3 regions of the Paraburkholderia sp. RL18-101-BIB-B genome follow, and region 3 is predicted to be linked to each of the others. Evidence: riboswitches for the same ligand, from Rfam matches in the RefSeq annotation. Region 3 holds a riboswitch; each other region holds the start of a gene.
What was found. Region 3 has a riboswitch for manganese ahead of P0D73_RS25935 (TMEM165/GDT1 family protein). Riboswitches for the same ligand answer to the same signal wherever they lie in the genome.
Positions count from the first base shown of each region.

Region 1 (7,499 bases), on a different contig from region 3:
GAGACCGCATCGAATCCGATGAACGCGAAGAACACCACGGCCGAGCCACGCAGAATCCCGCTCATGCCGAAGTTACCGAACTCGCCAGTATTCGCGGGAATAAACGGATGCCAGTTCGCCGGCTTGATGAAAAACACGCCGAGCGCGATAAAGGCCACCACCACGGTCAGCTTGACCGCCACCATGACGTTGTTGAGCCGTGCTGATTCCTTCGTACCGAGCACGAGCATGGTGGTGAGAATGGCGATGATCACGATCGCGGGCAAATTGATGATGCCTGTCGCGGTGGTGCCATCGGGTAGCTTGATGATGGTGCCGGGTGCGGTGGCTAGATCGGGCGGGATATTGATCCCCACATTATGCAGCAAGCTCACGATATAACCGGACCACCCGACCGCGACAGTGGCGGCTCCCATCGCGTATTCGAGGATCAAGTCCCAGCCGATGATCCACGCAAAAATTTCACCCAGCGTGGCATACGTGTAGGTGTAACTGCTGCCGCATACGGGCAACATCGCTGCCAGCTCCGAATAGCAGAGGCCGACGAACGCGCACGCAATGCCACCGAGTACGAATGACAGGATGATGCTCGGGCCGGCGAATTGCGCCGCGGCGGTGCCGGTCAGAACGAAGATGCCGGCGCCGATGATCGCGCCAATGCCCATCGCCGTGATGCTGGTTGCGCCGAGTGTTTTCGATAGTGCGTGGCCTTCTTCCGCGTCGGCGCTTCCTACAATATCGGCGACGGATTTTCGTGCCATGTAGCTCGTATCAGCCATGATGAGTCGTCCCGTTCAAATGGTGTTGGGCACGAGCCGACTCGGTTTGCTTCGGCTCGCGGAGCACGACAAAAACATCTGTTACTGAAGACTAGCGGGTAAAGAAAAGAGAAATAGCAAATTCAGTGTATTCCGAATTAAAAGTAAAGTGAATATTTGATTCTCTCGCGCCTGCGGACGAGGCTTTTGTTCGCGTTCTTATGCATTCCTCAAATCTCCACGCGTGCCCCCAACTCAATCACTCGATTAGCCGGCAGCTTCAGATAAGCCGCAACGTTACCCACGTTATGCAACATGACTGAGAACAAACGCTCTCGCCACATCGCCATGCCGCTATCACGAGTGGGCACCAAGGTCGCACGGCTAAGGAAGTAGGAAGTCTCCGCCGGCTCGAATGTCAAACCTTGCGACTTACAAATTTCAAGCGCGCGCGGCAAGTCGACCTCGTCCATGAAACCATACGTGATCGTGACCTGGTAGCAATCCGAATCTAGCGGGTGCACACTCACGCGCTCACTCGTAGGCACCCACGGTATCTCCTCATTGTTCACGGTCACGAAAACGACACGTTTGTGCAGCACGCGGTTATGCATCAAATTGTTGATCAACGAATGCGGCACGCCATCAGGATCGGGCGATAGAAAGATTGCCGTGCCACCGCATCGCATCGGCGAGTCCTTCAACAACGTGGCCAGATAGGGCTTGAGCGGCATCGTCCCGGCCCTCACGCGCGCTTCGGCGCGCATCATCTCCCAGCCTCGTCCCCAGGTCGCCATGATCGTGTAGATGATCAGCCCGACGAGGAGCGGGAACCAGCCGCCCTGCATGAGCTTCAGCAGATTCGCGGAGAAGAACGCCGCGTCGATCACGAAGAAGAAACCGGTCGCAAACACGCATAGCAGCCAGTTGTAATGCCACGCGTAGCGAATGACGAAGAACGTCAGGATCGTCGTAATCAGCATCGTGCCGGTGACAGCGATACCGTACGCGGAGCCGAGCGCCGTGGATGAACCGAAGCCGAGCACAGCCGCCACGACGGCGGCCAATAACGTCCAGTTGATGCCTGGCACGTAGATTTGCCCCATTTCCCTTTCCGACGTGTAGACGACATTCATGCGCGGCAGAAAGCCGAGTTGCATCGCCTGCTTCGTCATCGAATACGTGCCGGAGATAACGGCTTGCGACGCGATTACGGTCGCGATCGTCGAAAGCACGATCATCGGATACAGCGCCCATTGCGGAAACAGTTTGTAGAACGGATTTTGCAGCGCGCCCGGATCGGCAAGCAGCAACGCGCCCTGCCCCAGATAGTTCAACGCAAGCGCGGGAAACACGAGGCCGAACCACGTCAGCCGGATCGGCCTCGCGCCGAAATGTCCCATGTCCGCATAGAGCGCTTCCGCGCCGGTCAAGGACAGAACGACCGCACCCAAAGCAACGAACGCCAGCCACCGATGATGCAGGCAAAACGCCAGCCCCGCGAGCGGATTGAGCGCGACGAGAATCGCGGGCGCGCGCATCAAGTTGATGACGCCCACCACGGCAAGCACGATGAACCAGAGCACCATCACCGGTCCGAACACGATGCCGATACCGGCTGTGCCGCGCTTCTGCATCAGGAACAATGTGACCAGCGCAACCAGCGTCACGGGAATCACACAGGTCTTGAGAAACGGTGCGGCGACCTGAAGACCTTCGACCGCGCTCAACACCGAGATCGCCGGCGTGATCACACTGTCGCCGTAAAAGAGTGCTGCACCCATGATGCCGACACCCAGCAACATATGGCGCAAGCGCGGCCGCGTGGCAACCGACGACGCGGCCAGCGCCAGCAGCGCCATGATCCCACCTTCGCCGTGATTGTTCGCGCGCAGAATCAACGTGACGTATTTGAGCGAGACGACGACGATCAGCGACCAGACGATCAGCGAGACAATGCCGACCACGTTCAGCGCGTTGAGCGACAGTCCGTTGACTGGATCGAACACCGTCTGCAGCGTATAGAGTGGACTGGTGCCGATATCGCCATACACCACACCCAATGCTGCAAGCGCGAGTGCGGGCATCGCCGGCCGCTGATGCCCGCGCCCGCCGGAATGGCCCGCATCGGGCGCGGCGGATACTGACTGGCTCATGTCTCGCTCCAGTTTCGCGTTCTCGCGGTGCAACAATTGGCATAGGCCGATGCACGTGCGGAACCGATTCATGCTTTTGTCAGGCCTCGTTTTTTTCGAGGAGTCGCCTGCGTCCCCCACGCAACAGTCAGCGCCGTCGAAGCAACTTCCGTACGAGGAACGGGCGTCCCGTTGCCCTATCGCCGGACGCGCACTCGTATTGTTCTGATGTTTTGCGTACCTGCCTTCCGCGAACGTGACCTGTCTCTTTTCCTGAAGGACGGTGTGCCACTAATTCAACATATACCATCGGCCGATTGCCACGCTACTGATACATGAAGTGGCGACAGATTTATTTCGTCTCCACATACGCGAGGTGCGATTCGCATTACATAAAGCTTTCGATGTGATATGCTCGCCCCTGTCTTTGGGGAGTAGCCGGCTTCTACCCAGAAGCGCCTGCGTCAACATTCTCGGTCGCGCAGACCGTGGTGCAGGTAGCCCTTTGGTTGGCAAGACCATCGACACACCTCGCGACCGGTCGGGCGCGGAGGTGTGTCGCGGTTTTCCGCCCGACCTCGAGCCCTCCTCTCATGAATCCTGTCGCAACGCTGTTCCTTGCTTTCGCCATGTCCACCGACGCCTTTGCGGCCGCAATCGGCAAAGGCGCCACGCTCAAACGTCCTCACTGGCGTGAGGCTGTCAGGACGGGACTCATCTTCGGCGTCATCGAAGCGCTGACACCCCTGGTCGGATGGTTCCTCGGCAAAGCTGCAGCGCAATACGTTTCCGCATGGGATCACTGGATCGCGTTTGCGCTGTTGTTGGTCCTCGGCGCCCGCATGGTTTTCAATAGCTTTGCCGCCAAGGAAATCGAGGCGGCGAAGCCGTCGACGCATTCGTTCTGGTTGCTGGCGCTGACCGGCTTCGCCACGAGTATCGATGCCATGGCGGTCGGTGCGGGCCTCGCCTTCGTGGACGTCAACATCTATTCCACTGCCGCCGCGATCGGGCTCGCCACCATGACAATGGTCACGATCGGTGTGATGCTTGGCCGTGTCATCGGGCATGTGGCCGGCAGGCGTGCGGAGTTGGCGGGTGGCGTCGTGCTGATCGGTATTGGCAGCACTATCCTGGCTGAGCATCTGAAGATCATCGGCTAGACGGTGGTTGACGGCCGCCGGCTGCTCTCCACCTCTTGCGGCGCAATCGACGACTGGCGCGCGCGCCGCCTGTATCATGGCGGGCTTGCGTCCGACCTGAAGTCCGCGCAAACGCATCCACCCACGACAACCCAGAGGAAGATTGGCATGACGGCCGCAACGCAATTCGATCAGGTTTCCATTGTTAAACGAGCCAACGTCTACTTCGACGGCAAGTGTGTCTCGCACACCGTTCTCTTTGCCGACGGTACGCGCAAAACGCTTGGCGTGATCCTGCCCGGCGCGCTCAACTTCGGCACTGATGCGCCGGAACTCATGGAAGTGCAGGCCGGCCAATGCCGCATCCGCCTCGAAGGCAGTGACGAGTGGAAGACGTATGGTGCGGGCGAGTCGTTTTCGGTGCCCGGGAAAAGCCGCTTCGATATCGACGTGATCGAAACACTCGACTACGTCTGCAGCTATCTGTAAAACGTGTCGCGTCGTACGACGTTGGTACGGCGCGCGCATTCAAGCGTGTGATTGATGATCGCCGGTTGGGCATGAGCCACAACCCAACCGACGAAGAGACGATTCCGAATCGAAGTTTCCGTTGAGATCAACGGCGCTTCATCTTGATCACGCGCGAAATCTGACCAAGCGTAAAGCCCGTGTTCTGCACGTACTTGGCGTAGTCGATCGGAGCAGTAAACGATTCCTCGGTGACGTAATCGCCCATGTAACGGAATCGATCAGTCGCTGTTCGGACAAAAACAGGCAGTGGGTCGGTCTGTCGCGCGAGCGTTCGGCCTGCCGCTCGTGCAGCGGCGCTGCCATCGCAGACGATCACATCCGGTGCATACGGGTTGAGATCCTGACGCAATCGCGCAGCGACGACCTTGCCGCCCTTCACGGGCAAGAATGCCTGTTTGCATCCTCCCGTCACCCGATGAATATCTTCCCGAGAATACTCTTTTCCAATATCAAACATGATTTTTCTCCCAAGAATGACGCCTGGCTTTAAAGCAGTGGCATCAAGCGGAGCGATGATATCGGCCTGTACCTAAATCCCTTGTATAAAGCATGAGCTTCTTGATAAAGAAGGCATGCTGGTTGAGCGAAACAGCGAGACATGCGCCACAGATTGACCTGGCTGCATCCGGGACTCGTCGCGCGTTTCGATACGCCGTATTAACAGCATTCACCCTGCGGTTATATACGTTCGTTATACGGTTGATGACAGAATCTCGAGGTGACACCGAGCGAGGTTTCGTAGACGGTTGCCGCAAGCGCTTGTAGGAAGACGCCGAGGTATGTAGAGGGCGAAAACCGCACGAAGTGTATGGATCGCCCAGACGCCGAGGCTATGTTTCTACGAGCGCTTGCGTCAACGTTGCGCTACTGATGACGCGTCATTTATCTCTCACTCACTCCGCCACGCACTGACGCGTCTCGACGCTGCTCAACATCGCTTCAAAACCCTCGATGGGAATCGGGCGGCAGAAATAATAGCCCTGATACGCGTAGCATCCCGCTGCCGCGAGGAAATCCCGCTGAGCCTCCGTTTCGACTCCTTCGGCGATCACGCCCAAACCGAGGCTGCGCGCCAGTGCCACGATGGTCCTGGCAATCACAGCGTCGTTGGGATCGACGAGCACGTCTCGCACGAATGAGCGGTCGATTTTCAACTGGTCCAACGGCAGGCGCTTCAAATAGGACAGCGACGAATAGCCGATGCCAAAGTCGTCCAGTGCGAAGACAATGCCTTTCGCTTTCAGCGCGCCCATCTTCTCGATGATGTCCTGCACGTTGTCGACCAACACGCTTTCCGTCAGTTCCAGTTTCAACCTGTCGGGCCGCGCGCCGGTTCGAGCGATGATCGTCAATACGTTGTCCACGAAGTCAGCTTCGCGGAACTGCTGGGCGCTGACGTTGACCGCAATCGTGAGATGCGCCATATCCGGCCGCGCAGCCCATTGCGCCAGTTGCGCGCAGGCAGCCTCCAGCACCCAGCTTCCCAGCGCAAGGATCAATCCGGTTTCTTCGGCCAGCGGAATGAACTCGGCAGGCGGCACGACACCGCGCTGCGGATGCTGCCAGCGCACCAGCGCTTCCGCGCCGGTTACACGAGTACCGACGACCTGCGCCTGATAATGGAGCAGAAACTGATTGTCCTCGATTGCATTGCGCAACCCCGCTTCCAGCGCGGCGCGCTGCACCACGACGGTCTGCATGTCCGGATCGAAGAAACGCACGGCATTGCGTCCTCTTTCCTTGGACTTGTACATCGCGAGGTCGGCCTGCTTGAGAAGCTCGTCGATCGACGCTTGATGCCCTCTGAACACGGTGGCGCCGATGCTCGCGCTAGTGCGGTATTCGATTTTGCCAAGGTGATAGGGACTACCCAGAACGGCGAGAATTCTTTCGCCCACGGCCTCCGTCTGGTTGGCCGCTTCCTGCCGGTTCTTGTGCAGGTTGCCGAGCACCACCACGAACTCGTCGCCGCCCACTCTGGCCACCGTGTCGCTCTCAAGCACGCTGTCCGCCAGACGCTGCGCGACTTGCTGCAGCAGCAGATCGCCTTTGTCGTGACCCAAGGTATCGTTCAACGTCTTGAAGTGATCCAGGTCGATGAACAGCAAGGCGCCACACGCTTCGTTCCGCGCGCTGGCCGTGATTGCCTGCCTCAGGCGATCCAGCAACAGGGTGCGATTGGGCAACCGGGTCAGTGCATCGAAGAAGGCCAATTCCTTGATTCGCTCTTCCGCGATCTTGCGTTCGGTAATGTCGTGATGCGTGCCGACATAGTGACTGACGATTCCGTCGTCGCTCATCACGGCGGAGATCGTGAGCCATTTCGGATACACCTCGCCGTTCTTGCGGCGATCCCAGATTTCCCCTTGCCACCCACCGGCGCGATGAATCGCTTCCCACATCTCCTGAAAGAATGCGGCGTCATGGCGGCCGGAGCGCAGCACGCGCGGTGTCTGGCCCACGATTTCCTCGGCCGTATAGCCGGTGCATTCGGTGAAAGCCGAGTTCACGCGCAGAATGGTGGCGCTCGCGTCGGTGATCATCATCGGCTCCATCGAGTCGAAGGCGACAGCGGCAATTCGCAGTTCAGCCTCGACCTGTTTGCGCTCGGTAATGTCGCGGCCGCTCGTGCGAAAGCCGATGAACTTGCCCTTGGAATCGGTAATCGGAACCCAGGACGCGGACAGCCACATGAGCGAGCCGTCCTTGCGAACGCAGCGAAACTCGAGGTCGTCGCCGCGCAAGCCTTGTAGTGCCTTCTGAAACTCGGGTGCAACGCGGGGAATGTCCTCGGGACAAATCACGGTGCCGGCAAAGTCCGGCATTGTCATGCACTCGTCGACGGTATATCCGATGTACGCCTCCACCGCCGAATTGATCCAGCGCGGCTTGCCGTCGGGTCCCCACCAGATTTCCCAGTTGACCGTACAGTC
Region 1 is NZ_JARESV010000005.1:92,726-100,224, forward strand. It holds gene P0D73_RS11085 (amino acid permease) at 1-779, opposite strand, end outside; gene P0D73_RS11090 (potassium transporter Kup) at 989-2,914, opposite strand; yybP-ykoY riboswitch at 3,311-3,477, shown strand; gene mntP (manganese efflux pump MntP) at 3,487-4,056, shown strand; gene ppnP (pyrimidine/purine nucleoside phosphorylase) at 4,204-4,524, shown strand; gene P0D73_RS11105 (DUF6697 family protein) at 4,652-5,023, opposite strand; gene P0D73_RS11110 (bifunctional diguanylate cyclase/phosphodiesterase) at 5,460-7,499, opposite strand, start outside.
Region 1: it holds a riboswitch for manganese, as region 3 does, so the genes downstream of both, mntP (manganese efflux pump MntP) here and P0D73_RS25935 (TMEM165/GDT1 family protein) in region 3, are expected to answer to the same signal.

Region 2 (7,499 bases), on a different contig from region 3:
TCAACGCGCTGGCGTGCAGCACCACTTCGAACTCACCGTAGCCGAGCTGGATATGCACGTAGTCGGGTGCGCCGGCGTCGTCGCGATGGGTGCGCACGGTGGCCGACACGGTTTGCGGCGCGCCGAACAGGGCCAGCGTCTGGTCGATCAGATGCGGCCCGAGGTCCAGCAGCAAGCCGCCGCCGCGCGACGCTTCTTCGCGCCAACGCTGCCGCACCTCAGGCCGGAAACGGTCGAAATGCGATTCGTATTGCGTGATCCGTCCCAGTTCGCCGCTCGCGAGCAGGTCGCGCACGGTCAGAAAATCGCCGTCCCAGCGACGGTTGTGAAACGGTATGAAGAGTTTGCTCCGGGCGAGCGCGATGTTGGCCAGCGTGTGGGCGTCGGCGGCGTTCAGCGTGACCGGTTTGTCGACCACCACGTGCTTGCCCGCTTCCAGCGTGCGGCGCGCCAGGTCGAAGTGCGTATCGTTCGGCGTGGCGATCACGATGCAGTCGATTTCTTCGAGCGCCAGCAGCGCGTCGAGGTCGGCCACCACCTTTGTATGCGGATAGTCGGCGAGCGCGCGCTCGGGTTGGCTCGTGGCAATGGCCGCGACGCTCGCGCGGCCGCAGTGCTCGATCACCGGCGCATGGAAGGTCGCGCCGGCGAAACCGTAACCCATCAATCCAATCTTCAGCGATGCGGACATGCTTGTCTTCCTGCAAAATCGGCGCGCCGCTTTGCCACCGCGGCGACGGCGCGCAACACCGCAATTGTGGCATGTCCTGAAGGTGGACCGTCAGCGTCGTCGGCTCGGCGCATGTTGATCGGATATTGCTTTTATGAGGCGGGCATCCGTTGCATGCATCCGTGTTAACATCGCTCCTCTCGCGCGAACCGCAGCGGGCCGGAACACCCTCGCACCGCGCAGGGCACCCGTTCCAGCCGCCGGGGCCGCGCAGCATGCCCCCGGGCCTTCGGCCGGCAGTCGCCGCGCCGCTACGCCCTCAACCGCTGCTTTCAACCGCATCACCCATCCACAGACGATGTCCGCAGGCCTGAACCCCGCTCAAAATGAAGCGGTCCGTTATCTTGACGGTCCGTGTCTCGTGCTCGCCGGCGCAGGCAGCGGCAAGACGCGCGTGATCACGCAGAAGATCGCGCACCTGATCGAGGCCAAGGGCTTCGAGCCACGTCACATCGCCGCTGTCACGTTCACGAACAAGGCCGCATTGGAAATGCGCGAGCGCGTGGGCAAGCTGCTCGAAGGCAAGACGCTGACCACGCCCGGCAAGGAAGGCCGCAAAGTGCCCGTCAATCAGTTGACGGTCTGCACTTTCCACTCGCTCGGCGTGCAGATTTTGCGACAGGAAGCGGAGCACGTAGGCCTGAAGCCGCAGTTCTCGATCATGGATTCGGACGACTGCTTCGGCATGATCCAGGAGCAGGTCGGTTCGACGGACAAGGGCTTTATCCGCAAGATCCAGTCGATCATCTCGCTGTGGAAGAACGGCATGATCATGCCCGAGCAGGCGATCGCGATCGCCGCGAACGAGGACGAACATCAGGCCGCGATCGTCTACCGCAATTACGTGGCGACGCTGCATGCGTATCAGGCGGTCGATTTCGACGACCTGATCCGTCTGCCCGCCGAACTCTTCGAAAAGAACGAGCAGGTGCGCGACCGCTGGCAGAACAAATTGCGCTATCTGCTGATCGACGAGTATCAGGACACCAATGCCTGCCAGTACGAACTGGTGAAACTGCTGGCCGGCAAGCGCGCGGCGTTCACAGCGGTTGGCGACGACGATCAGGCGATCTACGGCTGGCGCGGCGCGACGCTCGAGAATCTCGGCCAGCTCAGCAAGGATTTTCCGAAGCTGCATCTGATCAAGCTGGAGCAGAACTATCGCTCGACGGTGCGCATTCTGACCGCCGCGAACAACGTGATCGCGAACAATCCGAAGCTGTTCGAAAAGAAGCTGTGGTCCGAACACGGCATGGGCGACACGATCACCGTCACGCCGTGCAACGACGAAGAGCACGAGGCCGAGTCCGTGGTGTTTCGCCTGTCGGCACACAAGTTCGAGCGGCGCGCGAATTTCCGCGACTACGCGATCCTGTATCGCGGCAACTTCCAGGCGCGCATTTTCGAGCAGGTGTTGCGGCGTGAACGGATTCCGTATGTGCTGTCCGGCGGCCAATCGTTCTTCGACAAAGCCGAGATCAAGGACATCTGCGCTTATCTGCGCTTGATCGCCAACGCGAACGACGACCCCGCGTTCATCCGCGCGATCACCACGCCGCGGCGCGGCGTCGGCAATACGACGCTCGAGGCGCTCGGCTCGTTCGCGGGCCAGGCCAAGGTGTCGCTATTCGAGGCCGTGTACATGGGCGGCATCGAGGCGCGTCTGTCGCCACGGCAGATCGAACCCATGCGCGTGTTCTGCGACTTCATGCAGCGCCTCACCGATCGTGCCGAGAAGGATGCCGCCGGCACGCTGCTCGACGAACTGATGGATGCGATCCACTACGAGGCTTATCTGTACGATGCGTTCGACGAACGCCAGGCGCAGGCCAAGTGGCAAAACGTGCTGGAGTTCATGGAGTGGCTCAAGCGCAAAGGCACCAAGGCTGAGCCCGCGGGCGCGGCGAACGACGAAGCCACCGGCTACGACACCGCCGACGGTCTCGGCGACTCCGGCAAGAGTCTGCTCGGCCTGATCCAGACCGTGGCGCTGATGTCGATGCTCGAAGGCCGCGAGGAAGATCCCGACGCGGTGCGGCTTTCGACGGTGCATGCGTCGAAGGGCCTGGAGTATCCGCACGTGTTTCTGGTGGGCGTCGAGGAAGGCATCATGCCGCATCGCGGCGGTCCGGACGACGAGCCGATCGACGACGCGCGCATCGAAGAAGAACGCCGGCTGATGTACGTGGCGATCACGCGTGCACAACGCAGCCTGCATCTGAACTGGTGCAAGAAGCGCAAGCGCGCGCGTGAAACGGTGGTGTGCGAGCCGTCGCGCTTCATCCCCGAAATGCTGCTCGACGATGCCCCGCCGCCGACGCCCGAAGAAGCGCCGATGTCGCCGAAAGACCGGCTCGCGAGTTTGAAGGCGCTGTTGCAGAAGCCTTGAGTGGGCGCTTCGAAACGTCGAGTGCGCAGCCGCTCGCGGACAGCGCCCAACCTGGCGCATAACGCGAATCTCGTAGGCCTGTTTGTTGGCCGAGATATAAAAAAATCCCTGCGCCGCGTCGCCACGGTGCAGGGATTTTTTGTCGCGTGGCAAACGCCGCGAGCGGTGCGTCTTACTTCACCGCGCTGACCATGTAGTCGACGGCGGCCTTCACGTCCGCGTCGGAGGCAGTCGAGCCGCCCTTCGGAGGCATCGCGCCCTTGCCGTGCAGCGCGTAGTTATAGACCGTGTCCATTGGCTCTTTCAGACGCGGTGCCCAGGCGTCCTTGTCGCCGAACTTCGGTGCGTTCAGCACGCCAGCCGCGTGACAGGCCTGGCAAACCTGCTGATACAACGCCTTGCCGGCTTGCGACGCGTCCGCGCTTTGCGTGCCGCCCGCTGCCGGCGCGGCCGCTTGCGGCACGCTGGCCATGGCGGCCATCGCTGCGGCGGCCTGAGCCGCGCCCGCGTCGGAAGCGCCGGCCGGCGCTGCCGCTGCTGCACCGGAGGCCGCAGCGGCGCCTGCTGCCGGCTGAGCCGGTTCAGGGAAGCTTCCGCCGGAGTTGTTGGCCATATAGGCGACCGCGCGGGCGATCTCAAAATCGCTGTAGTCGTCCGGGCTGGTGCCGCCGCGCGGCGGCATCGCGCCTTTACCGGTGAGGGCAGTGTGCAGCAGCGTATCGAAGCCTTGCGCGATGCGCGGCGCCCAGTCGGCAGCATTGGTAAATTTCGGCGCGCCTGCCGCACCCGACGCGTGACACGCGGAGCACACGGCCTTGTAGACTTCCTCGCCGCTCTTGTAGACGCGCGGCGCGTTGGCGTCGCGAATGTCGACCTGGGCGAACGGCTTGATGCGGGCGGTGACCTCGGCTTCGGAGAGAGAGTCGGTGCCGGCGCCGGTGCGCGTCGAATTGTCGACGTAGATCACTAGCAGAACGATGATGACGATCGGTACCGCAAAACTGGCAATGATCGCGGCGACGAGCTGTCCGGGGGTTTTGATCGGGGCTCCGTGTGGTGCTTCGCTCATGCTTGTCTCGTCTCCGTGGGTATGTGAGCGGTACAGCGTGACGGCAACTTCTTGTTCTTTAATCAGCCACGGACGATTATAGACGGAACATTTCGACGGCGGCGAGGGGCGCGGCGGGGTGTTCAGCAGGCGTTTACCCGCATCGCGAGGGTTGTCGGAAAGCCGCCGAATGCCGTCATTGGGGCCGTCCGGTGGACGGTGTGGCCGAAACCGGGTATCCTTTCGGTCTCGCTTTGGCGTCGCATCCGTTCTGGTTGCCGCGCTTTCGTGTTGAAGCGCCCGTAGCTCAATGGATAGAGTACTGCCCTCCGAAGGCAGGGGTTGCTGGTTCGATCCCAGCCGGGCGCACCATAGAGAGTCGATCTCGTTCAAGGGCTTACGCAGAATGCGCTAAGCCCTTTTGTTTTTTTGCGGCCTTGTCGTGTCCCGACTTCCTTCATCCTTTGAAGGAGAGCGCGTCAACATACTTGGCCTGCGGGTCATGGCGCGTTCGACCGGGTCGGTTTGGCGAGACCATTGACGCACTGCCTCGTTCTGGTCGGACGGGCGGCGGTGCGTCATTGGTTTGTCATCTACGTCCGACCGCGGAGTTGCCCTGTGAAACAACGTCGTACCCTGCCAGTCTCCCCTTCTGCCCGTCCGCCGCACCGCCTCTGCGTGTATGCGGAGCGCCGCGCATGACTGGTCTCCTGTTCGAACTTGGCATCATGCTGGTCGTCATTCTGGTGGCGGCCGAGCTCTTCACCAATGCGCTCGAGCATCTGGGCGAACGCCTCAAGATTTCCGAAGGCGTAACGGGTTCGCTATTCGCCGCTGTCGGCACAGCGCTGCCCGAGACGCTAGTGCCGCTGCTCGCGATCGCGGGCGGCACGACGGATAGCGCGGTCAATCAGGAGATCGGCGTCGGCGCGATTCTCGGCGCGCCGCTGATGCTCTCCACCCTCTCCACCTTCCTCATGACGCTTGCGATTCTCGGTTCACGCGGCGCGCGCGGCTGGGTCGCGCCAGAGCGTACGGGCTTCACGCGCGACCTCAACTATTTCCTGTGCGCGTTCGTGCTGGCCGCCGCAGCGATGTACGTGCCGCATGAGCAGATGATGGTGCGCGCGTTCTTCAGCGTGGCGCTGGTCGGCGTGTACGTCACTTATGTGGTGATGACCTTCCGCGCATCGAATGATCTGGTCGATGCCGGCCACGGCACCGAAGCGCCGGGCAAGATGCTGATCTCGCGCCTTGGCGTGCCGACCAACCTCGCGACCATCGTGGTGCAACTGGCGCTGGCCGTCGCGCTGCTGGTGTGGGGCGCGGAAGGCTTCATCCATGGTGTGCGCGGCGTGTCGCAGGCGCTTGGGGTGTCGCCGCTGCTGCTCTCGCTGCTGATCATTCCTATCGCCACCGAGCTGCCCGAGAAGGTCAACAGCATTCTGTGGATTCGCCGCGGCAAGGACACGCTGGCGTTCGGCAACATCACCGGCGCGATGGTGTTCCAAGGCACCTTGCTGCCAGCGATCGGTATTCTGCTGACGCCGTGGGTGCCGCGCATCGAAGTGGTGACCGGCATCGTGATCACGCTCGCGGCGGCGGCGTGGCTGCGGCTCAACGTGCGCGAGCGCGGCGTGCCGGTGTGGGCGTTGCTGGTTTGCGGCGCGCTCTATGCCACGTATCTGGCGATTACGCTGAGTCGCTAGACAAGGCGCTAAAGCCAGTCATAGCGCGACAACTCTAACAACCGCTGAAGGCCGCTGACGAATGGCCTTCAGCGGTTCAGGCTCAGTTCGCCGGGGGCGTCGCCGGCGCCGCTGCCGTCATCGCGCCTTCAGGCTTGAACACGGTCTTCCAATCATCTTTCATATCGACGACGAGCCAGCCTTTCGCGCCGGCCTCGTCCAGACCTTTGTCGAGCTTGCCGCTCTTCGCCGCGCGGTCGTACGCGTATTCGCGTTGCGCGTCTGTGTGATGCACGAGCGCGGCGAGGCGCGGGCCGTCGCCTACCGAGGTCCATTCGAGCATCGGCGCGTCGCCGTCCGCGTTACCGAACGCGATCACCGGACGTCGGCCGATCACGCGATCGATGGCAAGCGGTTTGGCCGAGCCGTCGACCAGCGTGTCGACTTGCGCGAGGCGCGTCAGCGAGACCGCGCCGTTGCTCTGGCCGTAGCGATACTTCACGGTGCTGCCGATCACCTGCTCGGGCGGAATGCCGTACATGCGCTGAGCCACGTCGCGGACGAACTCGACGTCGCCGCCCGTCACCAGATAGGTCTTGAAGCCGCTCGCGCGCAAATAGGCGAGCAACTCGAGCATGGGCTGATACGCGAGATCGGCGTAAGGCCGGTTGAAGCGCGGGTCGTTCGCGGCATCGAACCATTCGTGCACGAGCGCGGCGAACTGGTCGCCCGTCAGGCCGGCGTGGGCCGCCGCCAACACCCGCATCGAGCCGGCGTCGCCGCTTGCCGCCACATTCTTGAGATTGCCTTTGAGGATTGAGCGGAACGGTTCCTGACGCTTCCATTCCGGATGCCGCGCGGCCACCGTCTTCACACGTTGCAGCGCGAACACCAGTTGCACCGAGGCCGGTTGCTCCGGCCACAGCGTGCCGTCGTTATCGAACACGGCGATCCGGTCGGCGCGCGGGATGAAGTCCTTGGACTCGGGCGTCGTCACCAGCGTGACGAAGTCGACGATAGAGCGTTTGGTCTTCGTGTCGTTCCATGACGCCAACCCGGCGGCCGTCGATTCACCGGTCTGCGACATGGCGTCCTGGCGCGGCGTCACGGAGCAAGCGGAAAGAAGGACAACGGTGAAGGCAATGCAGTACCGGTGCAACGTGCGAATCATGAAAGCCTCATCGAAAGCGGTGGGTCGAATTCAAGCGAGCGCAAGTCTAATGGGCCAAAGCGGTTATTGCAGCCCTTGTGGGATTTTTTCGACATGACGGTTGAGCCTGTTCCGTCATAAAAAATGCCAATTGAACAAGCGGGGAAGTCGGACCCGATTGATCTGGCTTTCGGCCGCGTTACAAATTTATCTCTGTAATTTCCAGAATCGTTGCTAGTATTCCTAACGATGCCAGCGTGGTGAATCTTCTTCTTTTCGCATGCTTCGTTTGATGCGGCGTCTCTCGTTTCAAGGAGCGCTCATGCAAGCCGTGTATCCAGCTGCGCCGTCTTTCCAGATTGTTCAAGCGACATAACGCGGGTTATTTGCGTGACATCGCGTCCGGCTGCACATGGCTGCCCGGACGCGCGAACACGCGCGCGAGATGAATTCGATTTAAATCAGTCACCCGAACGCCATCCCTTTGAAATGAT
Region 2 is NZ_JARESV010000006.1:104,410-111,908, forward strand. It holds gene P0D73_RS12395 (oxidoreductase) at 1-691, opposite strand, end outside; gene P0D73_RS12400 (UvrD-helicase domain-containing protein) at 1,029-3,119, shown strand; gene P0D73_RS12405 (c-type cytochrome) at 3,292-4,188, opposite strand; tRNA gene P0D73_RS12410 (tRNA-Arg) at 4,464-4,539, shown strand; yybP-ykoY riboswitch at 4,614-4,772, shown strand; gene P0D73_RS12415 (sodium:calcium antiporter) at 4,866-5,876, shown strand; gene P0D73_RS12420 (HAD family hydrolase) at 5,959-7,026, opposite strand.
Region 2: it holds a riboswitch for manganese, as region 3 does, so the genes downstream of both, P0D73_RS12415 (sodium:calcium antiporter) here and P0D73_RS25935 (TMEM165/GDT1 family protein) in region 3, are expected to answer to the same signal.

Region 3 (7,499 bases):
GCATTGCAATTGTCGTTTCCACTCTATCTGGCATGCGGGAGCATGTCCGTACGGTGCCGTACCGCGAAGGCCTTGTTTCTCGCGTGGGAATGGATAACGACGCTGCGCGGCATTCATACGTGGCGAATCAAGATCGAGTTCCGCCGCAGGCCCGTGAATATCCAGTTCCTACGGGCATTTCCCGTGTGCCTGATCCATCGTTTGGTCGTTACGGATTGAGCCGACTCCGTGTCGCGTTCCTTTTCTTCCACAACCACTGGCATGCCATCATCCGTCGCATTTTCCGCGGCTTCTCTTCGCCTTCTGTTTTCTTCCAATTCCTCTGTATTGACCTGATCATCATTCATGATTCTCTCCTACCAAAAGAAAACGGCTTCACCAACGGGATGTCGGCATCCGTCCCGTAGCGTCGGCGACGGGGCACATTCGTAGTTCGGGGCACGGTCTTCTTTGCGCGTCAGCGCGTACGATCTTTTTCGTACACGAAGTGCCGCCGGAATCGACATCCGGAATAGTTGCGTTGCAGCGACCGCAGCAACGAGTGAAAGCGGCAAGACACGATTCGGACAGGACGATACAGAAACGCGTTCGCTGAGCCAGTGGCAAGTGCCGCCGTTGACTCTTCAGGCCTTGCAGTCAGTGTGCAATCCGGAACGGCCGCGTGCCGCAATGCCAGTAGGCTTGCCGGTCAATCAAGTGGATGTGGTCAGAGACCTCGGCGTCAACGCTCTGCCGACGGCGCTGAATAGCGCCACTTGCTTGCGTTTGAATCGATGCGGGCGTCATTGACGCGTCGTTTTTCCGCCCGTGCACGATCCGCCTGTTCGAGGGAGAGTGCTTGTGCCTGACGCGACAGAGCATATTCGCTCACGTTTCCAGACGTACGTGCTGCAATTTTGATTTGTGATCGCATGATGATTCCAGAACAAGGGACACTGAGTGCGACCCATGTACTGACTGTATACCCATCGCCCGATGCAAGCACGATTTCCTTTACAAAGGTGAAAACCGGAACGGTAGGGCTGCTTTTTTCTCGAACGCACAACGGCACGCCGGAAATCTTCGGCAACACATCCTTTCGCGTGTTTTTGCAAAAGGTGTTCATCAAAACAGTGCCCGCGAGGCAGTGCGGGCACTTTGACTCTTTAGCGTTCGTCAGAGCGTGTTTATCAGCCGTGCTGAAGTAACTCGTCCAACATCGCAGGCAACAGACGTCGGGGCCGGCTCTGTGATCTTCGAGGGCATCTCAGGCGACCGCGGACGGCACGACCTCGATCATACAAAAGCAACCCTTCGACCTAGAACAGCGGGTGCTCGTGCGGATACAGCGCCGTCCTGAGGGCAAAGCCACCGAGGACAACGAAGATGACGGCGGCCAGAATGTGGACCGCCTTGGTTGGCAGACGGTCGGCGAACTTGTGCCCCAGGTAGATGACGGGCACGTTTGCCAGCATCATGCCGAGCGTGGTGCCGGCGACCACCCCGAAGAACTCGTGAAATCGCGCAGCCAGAGCGATCGTTACGATCTGCGTCTTGTCACCCATTTCGGCCAGAAAGAACGTTAGAGCCGTGGTGCCGAACACACCCATCGGATGCCTGGTCGACACCGCCTCGGCACCGTCGAGCTTGTCGGGAATCAGAATCCAGACGGCCATGACGGCAAATGATGCGACGACCGCCCAGTTCAGGATCGTGGGGCTCAGAACGCTCGCAAGCCATGCCCCCAACGCGCCGGACGCCGCATGATTGACGAGCGTTGCGACAAAGACGCCGAGAATAATCGGAATGGGCTTGCGATATCTGGCAGCCAGCACCAAGGACAGCAGTTGGGTCTTGTCGCCGATTTCGGCTAGGCCGACCACGCTGGTCGAAACGAGGAACGATTGCATAGGTTGTGGGCCGGGCCGCGCAATAAGTACGCGATGACGCGCATTCCGGCGACCCGGTCAGGTCGGAATGCGAGTCATCGGTCTTGCCAGGCATAGTGCTGTGCACGCCATGGCGGTCTGTCGACCACCAAGTATGTTGACGGGCACCCTCGAACATTGCGGTCGAGGCGGCTACTCCCCAATGAGAGGGGCGATTCTACAGTGTCCTGGCCCGGTAACGCAAATCGTCAGCTTTCCGAAAGCGGGTGCGTCGAGATGGACCGGCGTGAGGTTACGAATGCGGAATCTGGCAGACGGAGGCAAGGGCGCCAGGTAAGGGCGAGCATCGGGGCCGTTATAACCGACTGTAATGGCTGGCGTTCGTCCAGCGGGAATAAAAATCCGACCGATACCGTTCACAGGGAGCCGTCATGGTTCCCTTTCGCTTTGTCCGCCAGACGCGGGCAAGAGCGGGCGACGAGTTGCAACGGCACGAAGTGGACTTCCACGGCAGATTCCGTCGACGGGGGTCTCAGCCTTGAATAACCGGAAGAAAAATCAGATTTTTTATGAATATAAATCGTAATGATTTGCATTCTGAAGAGGGCTTTCTATGCGGACGCGCTTGCGTTGGCAGCCGGTACGTAGAGGCGCAAGCAGGGTCGCGAACCGGCAACAGACAAATGAGACAGGAGAATGAAACGTGAAGAAAGTGGATGTCCGAAGGTTTGGGAAAAGGGCGAGCGTGGGACTGACCAGTTCACTTATTGCACTGACGCTGGCGCATTCTGCTGCGGCACAGGACTCACTGCCATCGGGCGGCGAACAGGACGGTGTCGCCGACGCGCCGACACTGCCGCCCGTACAGGTTCGCGCGGCAACACCCGGGCAAGTCGTTCAGGACGATAACGTGAACGACCCCGACCAGGTTGCCGCCGTAAGCAAGACAGGAACCGCGCTCAAGGATTTGCCGGCAAGCGTGCAGGTGATCCCGCGCGCGCTGATGACCGAGCAGGGCGCGACGATGCTTCGGCAAGGCGTCAGCAACGCCAGCGGTGTGAATGTCGGTGGTCAGGATACGAAGGGCTATTACGACCATTTTCTGATTCGCGGCCTGAACGCGCAGATCTACAACGACGGATTCTCCGACGGAGACCTTTTGGGCGGCATCTCGCATTCGTTGAACGGCGTCGAGCGCATCGAGATTCTGGAAGGCCCGGGGTCGGCGCTGTTCGGCAGTGGCCCGCCGGGAGGCACGATCAATATCGTCCACTACACGCCATCTTCCGACTTCCACTACGGCGGCAATATACAGTCGGGCTCGTTTGGCACGATCTCCGGTAGCGGCTACGTGACGGGACCAACAGGAATATCTGGGTTGAACTATCGGGTCGATGCAACCGTATCGCGTTCCGATGGATTCCGCGACCTGGCGAGCCGTGACGAGGAAATCAGACCCGCCTTCGAATGGAAGCTCGACAATCACAAGATCAATTTCTCACTCGATGCGCGCGACATTCACGAAACGCCTGACTCGTATGGTCTGATCTATTTTCATGGCTCACCCATCACGAACGTATCAATCGATTCGAAGTATTCGACGCCCTTTGCGTTCGCACGCGGCAACTACGTCCGCCCGACGCTCACCGACGAGTGGAAGGTCAATGACTTTCTGACCATCAATAACCGCTTCTCGTATTTGCACCAAAGCCTCGATGTGCTCGGCAATGGCGATAGCACGAGTACGAAGGTGAGCGGCAGTGAAGTGGTCGGCCGGCAGCTACGGCAGCAGGATGATTCGGATAACAGTTTCGACTATCAGCTGGAGCCGGTGTGGCGGTTTGGGACCGGCAGCGTCAAACACACGCTGCTCACGGGATTCGAATATCAGCATCAGACGATCGATACTGAGCGTACCACGGCGGATCTGCCGAACATACCGAACGCATTCGCTCCTGTGCCACCAGAGACGTCGCTCGCCGGGCTGGCGTTTCTTTGCGACGCGAAGCATTCGTGTGATAACGATCACCTGGTTGCAAATTACTACAGCGTTTATGCAACCGATCAGATCGACGTGACCGACAAGCTGAAAGTTCGCGCGGGCGTGCGCAAGGACTGGTGGGACACGTCGCTCACGCCGAATATCACGGTGCCTGGCCGCTTCGACACAGAAGGGCAGCCGCTGGTTGCCGGGGTGACCGACTCACGCAACGATGCGCCGGTGAGCTGGAACATTGGCGTGCTGTACAAGGCACTGCCGTGGATGTCGCCGTACTTTGGCGTGTCGAAGAGTCATCTCGCCAACTTCAACTCCGAAAACACGCAAAATGGAATCGGCGCTCCGGAATCTGCCTTGCAATACGAGGCGGGCATCAAGTTCTCGTTTCTCGACGACCGGTATGTTCTGAATACGGCGTTGTTCGACGTGGAGCGCGATAACGTGGCTGCGCTGACCACGATCAACAATGTGGAAAGCGTCGTCTTCGACAGTCAGAGGACGAAGGGCGCCGAGGCGTCTCTTGACGCAAGCATTACCTCGCAGTGGCACGTCGTCGCCAATTTCACGGCGCAAGACGCGAAGATCACCGACAATCCGCAAGGGGTGGCGTCGGTGGGCAATCATCCGCAAGGCGCGCCTGCATACATTGCGAACCTCTGGACCACATACGACTTTTCCATCGCGGGCCTGCCGGGGTTTCATGTCGGCGCCGGTGTCAACTATGTCAGCAAGACCTATAGCGACATCACGAACGTCAATTCCATTCCGTCGTATGTGATTGCGAATGCCGCGCTTGGCTATGAAACGCGCCGGTGGGGCGTCGACCTCAACATTCACAATCTCACGGATCGGCGCTACTTCATTGCTGCAAATGCTGCCGGAGCGTATGTCGGCGAATCGTTGAGTGCGTTTGTGAACCTTCACGCCAATTTTTGAGCCTTGTGAGTTGTCGGCCGGTGAAGTCGCGGGCGCTCAACTGGATTCATGAATAGACGTTGAGACAGTGACGCGGTTTGCGTCACCAGTCACGTTCGCGGTCGCGAGCGGTCACCCGGATTAGCTCACGGGTGACCGCCGCAAGGACTGGAGAAAGCCTTCCTCGCGCCGAGTAGTCAGTCGGAACCTGGGGCGGCACTGATCCTTGCGACCGCCACGACCTTTATCATCCCTGGAGTTACATCCGCCGCGCGAGCGTATCGGACGGTGATTCGCCGAATCGTTTCCTGTACTCGATCGAAAATCGCCCTAAGTGCATGAAGCCGCAATCCAGAGCGACGTCTGAGACATAGACGCCGGCTGTCGCTTCACGAAGAATCTTGTGCGCCTTGTCGAGACGTATTTGTCGTAGATACTGCGTGGGACTGATGCCCCGGAACTGTTGGAAGCCATCACGCAGTGTCCGCTCGGCCAACCCTAGCGCCATTGCCATATCCGGCAGTCTCAAGACCTCTCCGCAATGTTCGCGCATGTAATCCTCGGCCCGCTTGACGAAGCCTGGCGACGCCGTCCGACGATTCGGCTCAGGCGCCGCGGTTGTGTGACCTGGCGTCAGCAACTCCAGCAGTAGTCGACCCATTTGCCTGCCAACGCCATCATTTTTTCGAGCCAGATCGAGCAGAGCCGAGGAATTGGCAATCAGATTGAGTTGCTGCATCCAGCCTCCAAGTGCCGGGCTGTCGACGTGAATGTGCGAGCCGAGGCCGAGGCGCGCGGACCACGCTTGAGTGCCTGGCAGATCAGTGTCAATGCGCAGAATGAACTGCTCGCAATCCGGCGAAAGAACGGCGTCGAACGGCTCGCCCGCCGCACATAGCACCGCGTTCGACTGATCCACGCAGACAGTTCGCCCTCTTGTCCGTACTTTCGCCTGACCGGTGACGCAAAACATCAACAGGTGATAGCCGTCAACCGCTTCGACATCAACGCGCATCGCGGTTCCGAACGCAATGGTGCCGATCCCGACGCCGCCGAGCCTGACAAAGTCCATATGCGAGAGGCCAGCCTTTGCGCCAGAGGGCACGAGAAGGTGGGGCTGCATCACACGGGAGATGCGCTCACGCGTTTCATCGAGATCAGCGGATTCGAAGAGTCTGAATTCGCGCAAGGCCGGCGCGCTAAACGGAGACGTGAGCATGACTAACCGATAGGTAAGTGCTGCAATGATTCAACTGTGGAAGTGTGGCTTAAAAATGGCCACGGCGAAACACGATTCACCCTTCCCGACGAAACGTGCCGAAAATGGATAGCGCATCCAGTTCTCACCGGAAACGGATAGCGAATGCTTTTTGGCAGCGTCAGCATACCTCCATGGCGATATTCCAAACATGGAGAAGCATGATGCAAACGACTGAGATACTCCTGCGGCCAGCCGCCGAACTGGACGATGATTTCGTCAGATTTCCGCACACTGACGGCTCGCGTGTCCCGTACAAGGTGTTCAGCTCTCAAGCGGTATTCGAACGGGAGCAGGCACGGATTTTCCGCGGCCGGACATGGAACTTTGTGGCCCTCGATGCTGAGATTCCGAATATCGGCGACTTCAAGAGCACGTTCGTTGGCGATACGCCGGTTGTCGTTACCCGCATGGAAGGCGGCGTGGTTGCTGCGTGGGTCAATCGCTGCGCGCATCGAGGTGCGATGGTTTGTCGGAAGGCGCGCGGCAACGCGACGTCGCACACCTGCGTCTATCACCAGTGGAGTTTTGACAACGGCGGCAATCTGCTTGGTGTTCCGTTTCGCCGCGGGCAGAAAGGCATGTCCGGGATGCCCGCGGACTTCGATCCGAAGGCGCACAGTCTGAAGCAACTGCGTGTCGAGACCTATCGCGGCCTCGTATTCGCCACGTTCAGCGACGAAGTGGCTCCGTTGCCGGAATACCTTGGCAACGAAATGCGCCCGTGGATCGACCGCATCTTCCACAAGCCCATCGAATATCTCGGTTGCACGCGCCAGTTCTCCAGATCGAACTGGAAGCTCTACATGGAGAACGTGAAGGATCCGTACCACGCGAGCATGCTGCATCTCTTTCACACCACCTTCAACATCTTCCGCGTGGGCATGAAGGCGCGCTCGATCCCGGATGCGAATCATGGCCTGCACAGCATCATTACGGTGACGAAAACAGAGGACGACACGTCGAGCGCGTACAAGCAGCAAAACATCCGCTCGTTCGACGAGGGCTTCGCGCTCGAAGATGATTCGATTCTTGCGCTCGTTTCCGAATTCGAAGAAGACACAACCAATCACATCCAGCCGATTTTCCCGCAACTGGTGATCCAGCAGATTCATAACACGCTGGTTGCACGTCAATTGCTGGCGAAGGGGCCGGACAGCTTCGAGCTGATTTTCCACTTCTTCGGCTATACGGACGACACCCCCGAAATGCGTGCGCTGCGCATCAAGCAGGCCAACCTCGTCGGGCCGGCGGGGTACATCTCGATGGAGGATACGGAGGCCACCGAACTCGTGCAGCAAGGTACGGTGCGCGACGCCGACGCGACCTCGGTCATCGAGATGTCGCGTGGAAATCCCGATCAGCAGGACACGGTCATTACGGAAAGCCTGATCCGCAAATTCTGGGTCGGCTATCAGAAGCTCATGGGTTATTGAATCAAGGGGTGTCGAGAGATGGA
Region 3 is NZ_JARESV010000020.1:98,485-105,983, forward strand. It holds gene P0D73_RS25925 (hypothetical protein) at 114-347, opposite strand; gene P0D73_RS25930 (hypothetical protein) at 722-1,108, opposite strand; gene P0D73_RS25935 (TMEM165/GDT1 family protein) at 1,299-1,889, opposite strand; yybP-ykoY riboswitch at 1,899-2,081, opposite strand; gene P0D73_RS25940 (TonB-dependent receptor) at 2,572-4,803, shown strand; gene andR (anthranilate 1,2-dioxygenase regulatory protein AndR) at 5,042-6,001, opposite strand; gene andAc (anthranilate 1,2-dioxygenase large subunit AndAc) at 6,205-7,476, shown strand; gene andAd (anthranilate 1,2-dioxygenase small subunit AndAd) at 7,495-7,499, shown strand, end outside.